DNA from 3 places in the Bifidobacterium sp. SO4 genome. Region 1 is predicted to be linked to each of the others. Evidence: riboswitches for the same ligand, from Rfam matches in the RefSeq annotation. Region 1 holds a riboswitch; each other region holds the start of a gene.
What was found. A riboswitch is a leader RNA that binds a small molecule or an ion and turns the genes downstream of it on or off. The one in region 1 is predicted to bind thiamine pyrophosphate.
Positions count from the first base shown of each region.

Region 2: linked by a shared signal. The riboswitch ahead of JS536_RS11175 (hydroxyethylthiazole kinase) and the one ahead of JS536_RS02805 (class I SAM-dependent methyltransferase) in region 1 are both predicted to bind thiamine pyrophosphate.
Region 3: linked by a shared signal. The riboswitch ahead of tenA (thiaminase II) and the one ahead of JS536_RS02805 (class I SAM-dependent methyltransferase) in region 1 are both predicted to bind thiamine pyrophosphate.

Region 1 covers NZ_JAFEJP010000002.1:322,490-326,755, forward strand. Annotated here, with positions in the region: gene JS536_RS02800 (ABC transporter ATP-binding protein) at 1-1,799, shown strand, start outside; gene JS536_RS02805 (class I SAM-dependent methyltransferase) at 1,965-2,693, opposite strand; TPP riboswitch at 2,849-2,941, opposite strand; gene JS536_RS02810 (ATP-binding cassette domain-containing protein) at 3,229-3,981, shown strand; gene JS536_RS02815 (ABC transporter permease) at 3,978-4,266, shown strand, end outside.
Region 2 covers NZ_JAFEJP010000022.1:23,339-27,604, reverse strand. Annotated here, with positions in the region: gene thiC (phosphomethylpyrimidine synthase ThiC) at 1-1,341, opposite strand, end outside; gene JS536_RS11175 (hydroxyethylthiazole kinase) at 1,479-2,402, opposite strand; TPP riboswitch at 2,394-2,501, opposite strand; gene JS536_RS11170 (C1 family peptidase) at 2,788-4,200, shown strand.
Region 3 covers NZ_JAFEJP010000004.1:3,522-7,787, reverse strand. Annotated here, with positions in the region: gene JS536_RS04140 (aldo/keto reductase) at 1-135, opposite strand, end outside; gene JS536_RS04135 (phosphoesterase) at 306-1,052, opposite strand; gene JS536_RS04130 (putative ABC transporter permease) at 1,634-2,377, shown strand; TPP riboswitch at 2,491-2,654, shown strand; gene tenA (thiaminase II) at 2,648-3,391, shown strand; gene JS536_RS04120 (dienelactone hydrolase family protein) at 3,398-4,120, opposite strand.

The DNA of each region.
Region 1 (4,266 bases):
ACCCCGACTGGGGTCCGCTGCTGCGTGCGATCACGCTCATGGGATGCCTGTACCTTGCCGGCATCGTGGCGAGCTGGCTGTGGCAGTGGCTCATCGTCACCGTCGAGCAGGGCACGCTCAAGAAGATCCGCGATGACATGTTCGCCCACCAGCAGCACCTGCCGATCCGCTACTTCGACACCAACGAGCACGGCGACATCATGAGCCGCTACACCAACGACACCGATACGCTGCGCCAGGCCATCAGCCAGTCGTTCCCGCAGATGTTCGCCTCGCTGATCTCGGCGATCGCGGCCGTCATCTCCATGCTGTGGCTCTCCGTGCCGATCACCGTGTTCGTGCTGCTGTTCACCGTGCTGCTGTTCTTCATCGTGCGCAAGGTGGTCTCCCGTGCGGGCCGTTACTTCGTCAAGCAGCAGCAGTGGCTGGGCGACGTGAACGCCTTCGTGGAGGAGTCCGTGAACGGCCAGAAGGTCATCAAGGTCTTCAACCACGAGGATGCCACGCAGGACACCTTCGACAAGAAGAACCAGGAGCTGTTCGAGGCCTCCGCCGAAGCGAACACCTGGGGCAACGTCACCATGCCGATCGTGGGCAACATGGGCTACATGCTCTACATCCTGCTCGCCATCGTGGGCGGCGCCATGGCGCTCGCCGGCGTGGGCAACTTCGGCCTGTCCGGCTTCGGCTCGCTCACCCTCGGCACGCTGATCTCGCTGCTGACTCTCTCCCGTTCGTTCATCAACCCGCTCGGCCAGGTCTCCATGCAGCTCAACATGGTGATGATGGCGCTCGCCGGCGCTTCCCGCATCTTCGCGCTGATGGACGAGCCCGTGGAACAGGACGGCGGCACCGTGACGCTGGTGAACGTCGAACTCGGCGAGGACGGCCACACCATGACCGAAGTGGACCACGAGACCGGCCACTGGGCATGGAAGCGCGAGGCCGGCGACGACGGCACCCGTTCCCTCAAGGCCGCCGAAAAGCTGCGCGGTTCCGCCCGCGAGGTGGCCATCAAGGCCAAGGAACAGGCGATCACCTCGCCGGACGGCCGGTACACGCTGCTCAGGGGCGACGTGCGCTTCACCAACGTGACCTTCGGCTACAACCCGGACAAGCCGGTCCTGCACGACATCACCTGGTTCGCCAAGCCCGGCCAGAAGGTGGCGCTGGTCGGTGCGACCGGTGCCGGCAAGACCACGGTGACCAACCTCATCAACCGCTTCTACGACATCCAGGAAGGCCAGATCCTCTACGACGGCATCTCCGTGGCCGGCATCAGGAAGCCCGATCTGCGCCGCTCGCTGGGCATCGTGCTGCAGGACGTGAACCTGTTCACCGGCACCGTGATGGACAACATCCGCTACGGCCGCCTGAACGCCACGGACGAGGAGTGCATCGAGGCCGCCAAGCTGGTGAACGCGGACAGCTTCATCCGCATGCTGCCCAACGGCTACCAGACCGTGCTCGAGGGCGACGGTTCCGGTCTGTCCCAGGGCCAGCGCCAGCTCATCTCGATCGCCCGCGCCGCCGTGGCCGACCCGCCCGCGCTGATCCTCGACGAGGCCACGTCCTCCATCGACACCCGTACCGAGGAAGTGGTGCAGGCCGGCATGGACGCGCTGATGAAGGGCCGCACGGTCTTCGTGATTGCCCACCGCCTGTCCACCGTACGCAACTCCGATGTGATCATGGTCCTCGACCACGGCAACATCATCGAGCGCGGCTCCCACGACGAGCTCATCGCCCAGAAGGGCGAGTACTACCAGCTCTACACCGGAGCGGTGGAACTGGAGTAGCAGCGGTCCGAACGCCGTTTTCCGGCTCCCCTCCCTGAGGGGAGCTGTCAGCGAAGCTGACTGAGGGGAGCTGCGGCGAAACCTATGTATTTGCACATACAAAACGGGTTCCAACGATTCATTTCCGTTGGAACCCGTTTTGTGTTGCGTTTTATCCTCGCGCCGCTACTTCTCCGCCACGATGGCGACGTAGCCGCCCTTGGTGTAGCCCTCGGAGGGCTCCTCGACGCCGCGGTTGGTGTAGACCGGGTTGGCCACGAGCGTCTGAGCGTACTGCAGGTTCTTCAGGCCGAGCTGGTCGGTCAGGATGCCGATCTTCTCCTCGGTGGTGTGCCAGTACGCGGACTTCGCGAGCTCGATGGGGTAGGGGAGCTCGGGCATCGTGCCTTCGAGCTCGTGGCTGGAATAGCCGTCCTGCACGGAGGCGAGCAGGTACATGAGACCGTAGGCGCTCTCCTTCGGCACGTCGATGAGAACGAGCTTGCCGCCGCTTTTCAGCGCGTCGAGGCAGTTGCGGTATGCGACGGTCAGGTCGGGGATATAGCTGGAGCTGCCGTTGAAGTAGATCACGTCGTATGTGTCCGCGGGCAGGTCGGCGGTTTCGGCGGTGCCGATCTGCACTTCCATGCCGCGCTTGCGGGCGATGGCGGCCATGTCCTCGGACGGTTCCACGCCCTCGGTGACGGTCAGACCGTACTCGTCCTTCAGCGCCTTCTCGAACAGGCCGCTGCCGCAGCCGACGGACAGAATCCTGGCATCGGCGCCGTCTCCGGCGACACCGGCCAGGTCAAGGGAAAGCTTGAGCAGCTTGAGCTCGCTGAGGAACACGTTCTCGTTGGCGATGAACCAGCTGTCGTAGTCCGCTGCGTATCCGTCGAATTTGGCCTTGGTCATGGCGATTCCTTTACTCCGTGCGCTTCATGAGCGCGTCATGAAACACTTCGTGGGCTGTGCCGCGCGCATTCGTCGTGCGCGGCACAGCCCGTTATCGTTATTGCGGCCAGAGCATCGAAGGCGCCGGATCACCGCTTCGTAACCTCGGACCTTCGCGGAACAACACGTTGCTTCCCTACGCGAGCATTGCCTCACAGGTTCAAAGGGTCCCAAACGGTCTCAGCGAAATCGCTCCCCTAGCCGCATCCCAGTCTAGCCATGCCGGGCGCGATTGGGAAGGTTCCGGCTCCGGCCCCGAGTGTCGCAGGGCCGTCACCGCCACCTCGGAGATGTCACCCCGGAGCCGCCATCAGGGAACACCCTTACGGGGTGCGAAGCCTGAACGTCCGCACTAGACTTGCTGGAAAACGTGCGAGAAGGAAACATCGTCGCAATCCATCCGCGGTCCATTCCGCGGCATGATTCATGTGGCATGATTCCGCCGATCGCACCGACCGTCCGCCAACGGCGACGAACGAGAGAGAAGAAGGTGCGTGTGCCCCGACCCATCATCGAAGTGAGAAACCTGCGCAAGGAGTACCCCGTCGAGGACGAGACGGTGGTGGCGCTCGACCGCGTGAACCTCGCCATACCCCAGGGCCAGATCTGCTGCATCTTCGGCGAATCCGGCTCCGGCAAATCCACCCTGCTCAACCAGCTCGCCGGCATGGAGAAGCCCACGCGCGGCGGCGTGCGCATCGGGGGAGTGCCGGTCAGCAAGCTCAGCGAACGCGAACTCGCCGCCTTCCGGCAGAAGCATCTCGGATTCGTGTTCCAGTCGTACAACCTCCTGCCGAACCTCACGGCCGTGGAGAACGTGGCCATGCCGCTCATGTTCCGCGGCGTACCCAAGGACCAGCGCGAACGCGCGGCCCGTGGCGTCCTGAAGCGCGTGGGACTCGGCCATCGTCTCGGCCACTATCCCCGGCAGATGTCCGGCGGCCAGCAGCAGCGCGTCGGCATCGCCCGCGCGTTCGTGACCAAGCCGGAGGTGGTGTTCGCCGACGAGCCCACCGGCAACCTCGACTCCAAAACCAAGGCCGAGGTCATGGACATGATCTGCGCGTTCGCCCATGACTTCAACCAGACCATCGTGCTGGTCACGCATGATCCGCAGATGGCCTCCTACGCCGACCGCATCGTCACGCTGCTCGACGGCAAGATCGTCGACGACCGGCTCAACCAGCCCACATCATCCGCACAACCCATTATTCCGTCCACCCCAGCAGTTCAAGGAGCTGACCGATGAAGCACATCACCAACCGCACCCTCGCCGTCATCGTGGCGCTGTTCGCCACACTCGCACTGGCGCTCACCGTCATCTCCCTGCCGCACCCCGCCTACGCCGTGGACGAGGGTGGCGACTCCTCCCAAGGTGCGGACACCGCCCCCGTGGGCGGCCCGGTGCCGAACATCATCGTCACCAACTTCACGTACGGCGGCGAATCCGTGCCCGCCGGCTCCGATTTCAACCTGGACTTCACCTTCCAGAACATGGGACAGGTGGCCGTCTCGAACATGGTGATCACCGTGG
Region 2 (4,266 bases), on a different contig from region 1:
GTCGCAGTTCTCGCGTTCGGCCACGTACTTCATCTCGGGGGTCACGATGCCGTGGCGGGCGTACCACATCTGGGTCACCGGGTGGTCCTTGGCGCGCATCGGCTGGTGCGTGCGGCCACGCCATTCCTTGGTGGCGCGGCCGCGCTTGATGGCGCGCTTGCCGTCGTCCTCCAGGTTGCGAGCACGGCCCTCGTATTCCTCAACGTCGCCACGGTCCTTGATCCAGTCGAGACGCAGGGGCTTCAGGCCCTCCTTCGGATCGCACTTGGGGCCTTCGGTGTTGTAGTCGATGAACGGCGGGTTCGGTCCCACACCGGGCGTGTCCGAGAGCTTGATCTCGGTGTACGGCACCTCGAGGTCGTAGGAGCCGAACTGGTTCTCGAAATGCACGGGCTTGGTCTTGCGGATGTGCGCCTTGTCGCGCTGGGCCGAGCCGCGGGCGGCGATGTCCACGCGCTGCTGCTTGGCGAGCTTCTGCGCGGCCTTGGCCTCCTTGGCGTTGGTGAACCGCTTGTCGGCGGCCTCGCTGCCCGCCGGCGCGGTGCCCTCCTGGGCGGCCTGCGTGTCCGCCGCGGGGGAGTGGGTCACGATGCGCTTGGCATAGCCGTGCTTCGCTTCGCCGCGCACGGCCTTCCAGCCCTCGACCATCGCGCGGGTGGTCGTCTCGGGATCGTCGGCGCCGGCGATGGCGGAGACCGCGAACCAGCCTGCCGCCTTGGTGTGCGCCAGCATGTCCATGTCGGCCGCGGTCACGCCGCCGCCCACCACCACCGGGAAATCGCAGGCGGCGCAGATGGTGTCGATCTGCTTGGCGTCCAGCGTCTTGCCGGAACCGTCGTTGCCGCCTACGGAGGCCTCCGGCTTGGTGGTGGAGACGTGCAGCGGGCCGGCGCCGATGTAGTCGATGCAGCCGTCCGGCAGTTCGTTGATGAGCTTGACCAGCGCCTCGGTCTCGGCGGACAGGCCCACGATGGCGTCGTCGCCGAGCAATGCGCGGGCCTCGCGCGGCTCCATGTCGGTCTGGCCGATGTGCACGCCGTCCACCTTGATGCCCTTGCGACGGGCCTGCCAGACCACGTCCGCGCGGTCGTCGATCACGAAGGCCACGGAGTCGGACTTGTCGTTGTCCTCGATGATCTGGGCGATGTCCTGCGCCATCGCGGTCAGTTCGGAGGCGTCCGCGTGCTTGGCGCGCAGCTGCAGGAAGGTCGCGCCGCCGCGCAGTGCCTGGTCCACCACGTCGGTCAGCGGGCGGCCCTTGCAGTCCTCGGGGCCCACCACGAAGTACGCGGACAGGTCGAACGAGTCGCGCATGGATGCGTACGGGTATTCGTTGCTCATTGGTTGTTCCTTTGATTGGATAAATAGGAAGTCTGTATGGAATAGGAAATTGACGGTTTGGTGTGGCTCCCCTCAGTCACCTACGGTGACAGCTCCCCTCGGAGAGGGGAGCCTAGAAACTGCGGAAAGCAGTACGATCAGTAAGCCAGAATCTCCGAATCGGCCACCTGTTCGGGCGTGAGGTTCCACAGCGCATCCAGCAGATGCACCTGGAACGAGCCCGGCCCTTCGGCCTTGGCCTCGGCCGCTTCGGCGGCGCGGTTGTACAGCAGGGAGGCGGCCAGGGCGGCCGTCAACGGCTCGGCCACGGCCAGATACGTGGCGGTCACGCCGCCCAGCGAGCATCCCGCACCGGTGATCTTGGCCATCATCGCGCTGCCACCCGGCAGACGGTACGTCCGTTCGCCGTCGGTCACGAGGTCCACGGCGCCGGACACAGCCACGGCGGCCTTGTCTTCGGGCGCCGAATCCGCGAGGAAACGGGCCAGACGTTTCGCCGGTTCCACGGCCGCGTCCACCTCATCCACCGATTCCACGCCGGCCGGACGGCTCGTCTCGCCGTCGGCCGTGGCCAGGCCCCACATGTTCGTCAGGGCGATGATCTCCGAGGCATTGCCGCGCACGATGGTCGGGGGAGCGGCACGGAATGCACGCAGGATCTCGGTGCGGGTCTTGCCGATGCCGGCCGCCACCGGGTCGAGCACCCACTTGTGCCCGCTCTTATGGAACGCGCGTGCGATCTGCGGCAGTGCTTCCGCATAGAACGGCAGCAGCGTGCCCACGTTGATGTAGTCCGCGCCGGAGATGGAGGCCGTGTCGATCACGTCGTCCGGCAGGAAGCTCATGGCCGCCGTGCCGCCGGCCGCAAGCTGCGCGTTGGCCACCAGGTTGATGGTCACGAAGTTGGTGAACGACTGCGCCAGCGGCGTCCTGGCCTTGACATTGCGCACCGCCTGCGCGATGGAGGCCCGTAAAGCCGTCAGATCGGGCTTCCCGTCTGTATGCGTGCCGTCGTTCAGTTGATTGGATGTACCACAATGTACGTGCGAATCATCGCTCATATCACTGCTCCCTACGATGGTCTTAACCAACAGGTTCAAAGGGTCAGGCGCGAAGCCATTCTCAACCCGCCGTTGACGCGGGTCCCCCTGCATTACGCAGCCCAACGTATGCCCGAATCCAGACAATTTCGTCACAAAATCGCACGGAATCGTTGATTTGCGGCCATTGCCTCTGGCGCGTCGCGCGCCGCCGTGGTATTGGGCCGGCACTCAGGTTTTTGGCTCACCTCGATGAGGGGAGCTGGCCGCGAAGCGGACTGAGAGGAGACCGGCCGGATGGCTTTCGGCAATCATATGGCGTCGGGTCTCTCCTGCAGCCGCTCATCCCGCCCCGACCCGTGTAGGATGAAACCGTTTGCGTGAGCCCATCCACAGGGGAGGAACCATGACCGATCAATCCGCCGTCGATATCGAACAGATCAGGGACTATTCGCGCGCGTTCAACGCCGACCGCGCCAATCTCGTGGCCGCCAACGCCGCCGTCTCCACCGGCGTGCTCGCCGCCGCCACCGATTACCAGGGCCTGCGCGCCCTGCCGCGCGACTTCTCCATCGAGCTCAAGCAGGGTTCGATCACCAACCAGGAACGTTCCGGCCGTTGCTGGATGTTCGCGTCCCTGAACACCCTGCGCTACGAGCTCATGCACCGCTGGAACCTCGAGGACTTCGAGTTCTCCGAAATCTACCTATTCTTCTGGGACGCCATCGAGAAGTCCAACACCTATCTCGAGCATGTGCTGGAAACCCTGGATGAGCCCACCGATTCCCGCATCTTCGAAGTCATCAATGACGGCCCGTCCGACGACGGCGGCTGGTGGCAGATGTTCGCCGCGCTGGTGAACAAGTACGGCCTCGTGCCCAAGTCCGCCTACCCCGAATCCGCGAACTCCCGCGACTCGGACGCCTTCAAGCAGTACCTCAACACCAAGTTGCGCGAGTTTGCCGCCGATCTGCGCCGCCGTCACGAGGCTGGCGAGACATTGGACGCCCTGCGCGAGGCCAAGCGCGAGGACATGGCCACCGTCTACCGCATCTGCGCGATCGCGCTCGGCGAGCCGCCGGCGACGTTCGACTTCCTGGCCCGCGTCAAGGACGACGATGACGATAAGGACGGCGAGTCGGGCAAGGCCGGACAGTCCAAGCAGGAATCCGGCATGGACGAGCGCAGGCAGATCCGCGAAACCGGCATCACCCCGATGGAGTTCTACCGCAAGTACGTACCGGTGGACGTCAACGACTTCGTGACCATCTCCAACGCCCCGATGAAGCGCACCCCGTTCAACACGCGCTACCGCATCCGCTACACCGCGAACGTCATCGAGGCGGGCGACATGGAATTCGTCAACGTGCCGCTTGACGTGTTCAAGAAGGCCGCCGTGGACCAGCTCAAGGCCGGCCACCCGATCTGGTTCGCCTGCGACTGCATGCAGTTCGCGCTGCGCGGCGAGGGCGTCTTCGACCGCGACACCGTGCGCGTGGACCAGCTGTTCGGCACCGAATTCACGTTCGACAAGGCGGACGGCCTCGAATACGGCGACCGTCCCAGCAACCACGCGATGACCCTCACCGGCGTAAACCTGGATGACAACGGCAAGCCGGATCGCTGGAAGATCGAGAACAGCTGGGGCAAGGACAACGGCAAGGACGGCTACTATGTGGCCTCCGACGCCTGGTTCGACCAGTTCGTCACCGAAATCATCATCCGCAAGGACATGCTCGACGAGGCGACGCTCAAGCTCGCCCAGGCCGAACCGGTCGAGCTTGACCCCTGGCAGCCCCTCACCCGCCCCTGCCGCTGATTTTCGCAATTCCAGGGTATGGAAGGGATGTAGGGGAGTGCCGCTATCCTGAAGCGGTTGTAACCA
Region 3 (4,266 bases), on a different contig from region 1:
GACCTCAAGCGCCGACTTGATGGCCCCCACGCCGGCGAAACCGTTGACCTTATACGTGCCGAAACCGATGGCCGGAAGCTCCAGCCCATCATGAGCCTTGCGCACCGGGATCGCCGGTGGTTCCATAAGCGTCATAATCGCTCCTTTGCCGTTGTGCCTGCCCCACGCGAATGGGCGGGAACCGAGGTTTGCGCCGGGCGGATGCCCTGCCACGCACCACTGTACTCGTCGTGTTCTTGTTAAGCCGGGAGCCGATTGACTGTTGCGGTATGGCCGGATGGCATCGAATCGACGGAAGCTTGCCTTCAGAACGTGGGCATGTCGAGCGATACGGGAGAAGGTGAGGCGTCACCGTCCATCCCATGCGCCGTTGGCCAGTCGTTGAACCATGCGATGATCTGTGACTCGCTTACCGGACGCAGGTCCCAAGCATCAAGTCCGACATTGACCGACTCCGGTCGCGCCCCATCGGGGGAGAGCTGATGGGTGTGCCCGTACAGGAGTCTGCGGCCGTCGAACGGCAATGCCTTCCCGCTGTACTTCGCCACGTCGTCCGGCCAGCCGTATGCGAGGTCCTCCCGGTATGGGAAATGCGACAGATTGACCGCGCCGAGGCCCTCGATCGTGGCTGAACCGTTGGCCTCGAGCGTCTCGAACAGGTTGCGTGCCGGGCGGTCGCCGAGCCACCAGTCGTCGTGGTTGCCGATGATGCCGTGCAGGTGCCTGCATCTGAGCCCCCGCAGACAGGCCTTGAGATGGTTCAGGGAGGTGCGGAAACCGATATCACCGAGGATCCAGAGTTCGTCATCCGGTCCGACTGAAGCGTTGATGTTGTCAATCACCGCTTGATCATGTGCGTCGGTATCGGCTGCCTCGCGGAAGGTGAGGTCCGAATCGAGCGTGGTCTGCCTGGCCCAGTCCTCGGCGGCTTTGCGGCCATGGGCATGCAGGATGTCCCGATAGGTCGAACCGTTCGGATCGAACGTGGTGAACCCGCGCAGCACCGTGACCAGAGGATGTCCGAAATGCGTGTCCGTGGTGAAGTATTGCATTGTTTTTCCTTCGTTCCTTCCTGGCGTTTGGCGTTTACGGTTGAGGCTTCGATGCATCCGTTCCAGCTTTCAGAATAGGTGTGCGCGGTGGCCTTGGGGAGGACGTCGACATGATTCCGGTCAATTGGAAGGGAAGGCGGGTGGTTTTTGTCTTCGGGCATCTTCGGACGGGTAATTGTAGGCACCTGATGGCGGAATACCGCGCTGGGCGGGTCGTCGGCGGGGCGGATTCGTTATCTGATGCCCGATTTGCCGCGGAGAGGGAGCTCTGACGCGGCGAACATGGCGGTAGGTATCGGATTCGCCTCGCTGAATACCTGTGAACGGAGCGAATCCGCTATCGAATGACTGATTCGCTGCGCTGCGGAGTCCGACACCGCGGCAAAACGGTTGGCATATGACCATCCAGCCCCTCGGACACCGCACTCAGCGAGATGATTCAGTCATTTCGTACCGGAATTGCCACGCTGAATCATGATGGCAGCCGATGGCCGATGCCCGACAGCCAAAGCCAGGAATCAGGGGAGATGCGGATTTGGTTTTAAGCTGTCAATATCACGGATTCCACGGGAAGGATGCACATGGAAACGTTGCCGGCGTTGTTGTTGGTCATGGCGCGATGGTTCCTCTACTGGACGGCGTACTCGTTCGTGGGCTGGGCATGGGAGACGATGCTCAGCGTGGTGCTGCGCAAACGGTTCGAGGATCGCGGCATGCTCAATGGTCCTATCTGCCCGATCTACGGGTTCGGCGCCCTCTTGGTACTGGGACTGTTGCATGACGTGCGTGACCCGGTTGCGTTGTTCCTTTCCAGCGGTGTGATCGCCTGCACGCTGGAGTACGCCTCGTCGTGGGCCATCGAGAAACTGTACCATGTGCGGTTCTGGGATTACACGGGCAAACCGTTCAACATCAACGGTCGCGTGTACCTCAACGGATTCCTGGCATTCGGAGCCGGGGCCACTGCCGTGGTGCTGGTGGTCCAGCCGTGGATGACGGCCATCGTGGAATCATGGCCGAACCTTGTGACCGGCATCGCGGCGTCCGTGCTGTTCGTGGCCACGGCGGTGGACTGGGCGATCACCCAGGCCGGCCTGCACAGCTTCGATTCCCGCCTCGCGCGCGTATCCGAACAGATCAAGATACTCAAGCTCGAGCAGATCGAAGCCATCGACACGCGCATCGACATGGCCGACGAAATGCTCACCCGTTCGCTCAGCTGGCAGCAGCGCCGACTGGTGCGCATTTTCCCGGGTCTGACCTCGCTGCGTAACCCGGACATTGCCTCCCGCGTCCGCAGGATACTGGAGCGTCGCGGCTGGTGACGGACGCTTGGTGTCCGGTGAGGCCCGATTCGCCCGATATCGGAGCGATTATGCCCGCGATGTCATATTCCCAGCCTGACCCTCGACCCGCAGTCGTATGCAACGTATAATGGGCGGCGTTGCAGGGGAACCCTCATCGGAACCGAACGTACGAGCGCTTGCCGTGCCGTGCGTTCATCGGCTGAATAGTCGGCCGGCCGGCGGGTTGAGAAAGGCCTGGCCTGACCCTTGGAACCTGTTGGCCAACACCATCGAAGGGAGCAATCACCCATGACTTTCGACGCATCCGCATTCGGACCGATCACGCTCGACCATATCCCGCCGTTTGCGCAACGCCTGCGCGAGGCCGCCGACCAGGTGTGGGAGGAAGGCTACAGCCAGCCGTTCCTGCGCGAGCTCGGCAACGGCACGCTCGCCCGCGAGAAGTTCGCGTTCTACCTGCTGCAGGACTACCGCTATCTCAACGACTACGCCAAGGTCCACGCGCTCGCGCTCACCAAGACGCAGGATCCGGAGATCATGCGGTTCATGGCCGACGTGCAGAACGGCATCTTCAACGTCGAATCCGCCATGCACCGCAAGTACATGACCAGCTACGGCATCAGCGCCGAAGAAATGAACAACGTCCGCCAGTCCGCGTTCGCCCGCGCCTACACCTCCAACATCCTCGCCATCGCCTACGGCAACCCGCTCGTGGACGTCCTGGTGGGCGTGCTGCCGTGCGCCTGGGTGTACGCCGACTATGGCCAGCGTCTCGCCCGCGAATTCGCCGACACGCTTGACGTCAACCCGTACAAGAGCTGGGTCGACATGTACAAGACCGAGGAGTTCTGGAGCTCGTCCGCATGGCTCATCGCGCACATCGAGCAGCTGGCGGAGGGCCTGAGCGAGGAGCGCAAGGCCGAGCTGACGGATATCTTCGTCACCGGCGTGCAGAACGAGTACATGTTCTGGGCCTCCGCCTACGACATGCAGTACTCCTGGAAGCCGGAGTGGGACGCACCGCGCGCGTGACGCCGGCTACAGCGACCACACGAAAGCGCGGATGTCTCTGATCTCCTCATCACAAATGGCGTGTCCCATGCCGGGGTAGCCGTGGTATTCGAGATGACCGGCGTCGTCGAGCACCTGACGTGCGGTGCACTGGTCGAGCAGCGGAATCGTGTGGTCGTTCGAGCCATAGGCCAGGAAGAAGCGGGTCGACGAGTCAAGTCGGGCCGCTTCCTCGCCTTTGAAGGACGGATTCAGCAGCACCGCCGCGTCGAATAGGTCGGGGTACGCCTTGACCATCCGGTACGACAGGTACCCGCCCTGCGAGAAGCCGACCAGCACTTTCTTGCGATGCGCGAACATCGGGGAGTCCAACAGCTGCGTCACAGCCTCGCCGACCGCCGAGCATTCGCGACGACGTTCCTCGATGCTGCACCCATCGGGATACCAGTAGGTGCCACCCATATAGGGCCGGTCGTACGTGCCGCGGAACGACAGATAGCTTGGTTCGATTGCGGATTCGGCGGATGATTCGGCCGGTTCTGCATCGTCGACCGAATCGGTTTCGGTGGCTGCGTCGTCCGCGCCGGCCGCAACGTGCGCCGCATGGTCCACATCATTCGCCGCATGGTCTGCATACACCGCATCGATGATGCGCACCATCTCGCTTTCGTCATTGCCATACCCATGGAACATCACAAACAGCGGATCGCTGCCGCCCGCGTTGATCTGACTGGTCACCCGAAGACGCATAGTGAATCACCTCTTGACTAGCGAGTGTAGCCGGTCATCCGCAGTCTTGGATGGTCCTTGTCTTATCAGACCATCGAACGCATGGAGGCTTCGAAGATTCACGGTGGCCGGATTAATGCGGAATACTGCTGAATTGCTGAGCGTGA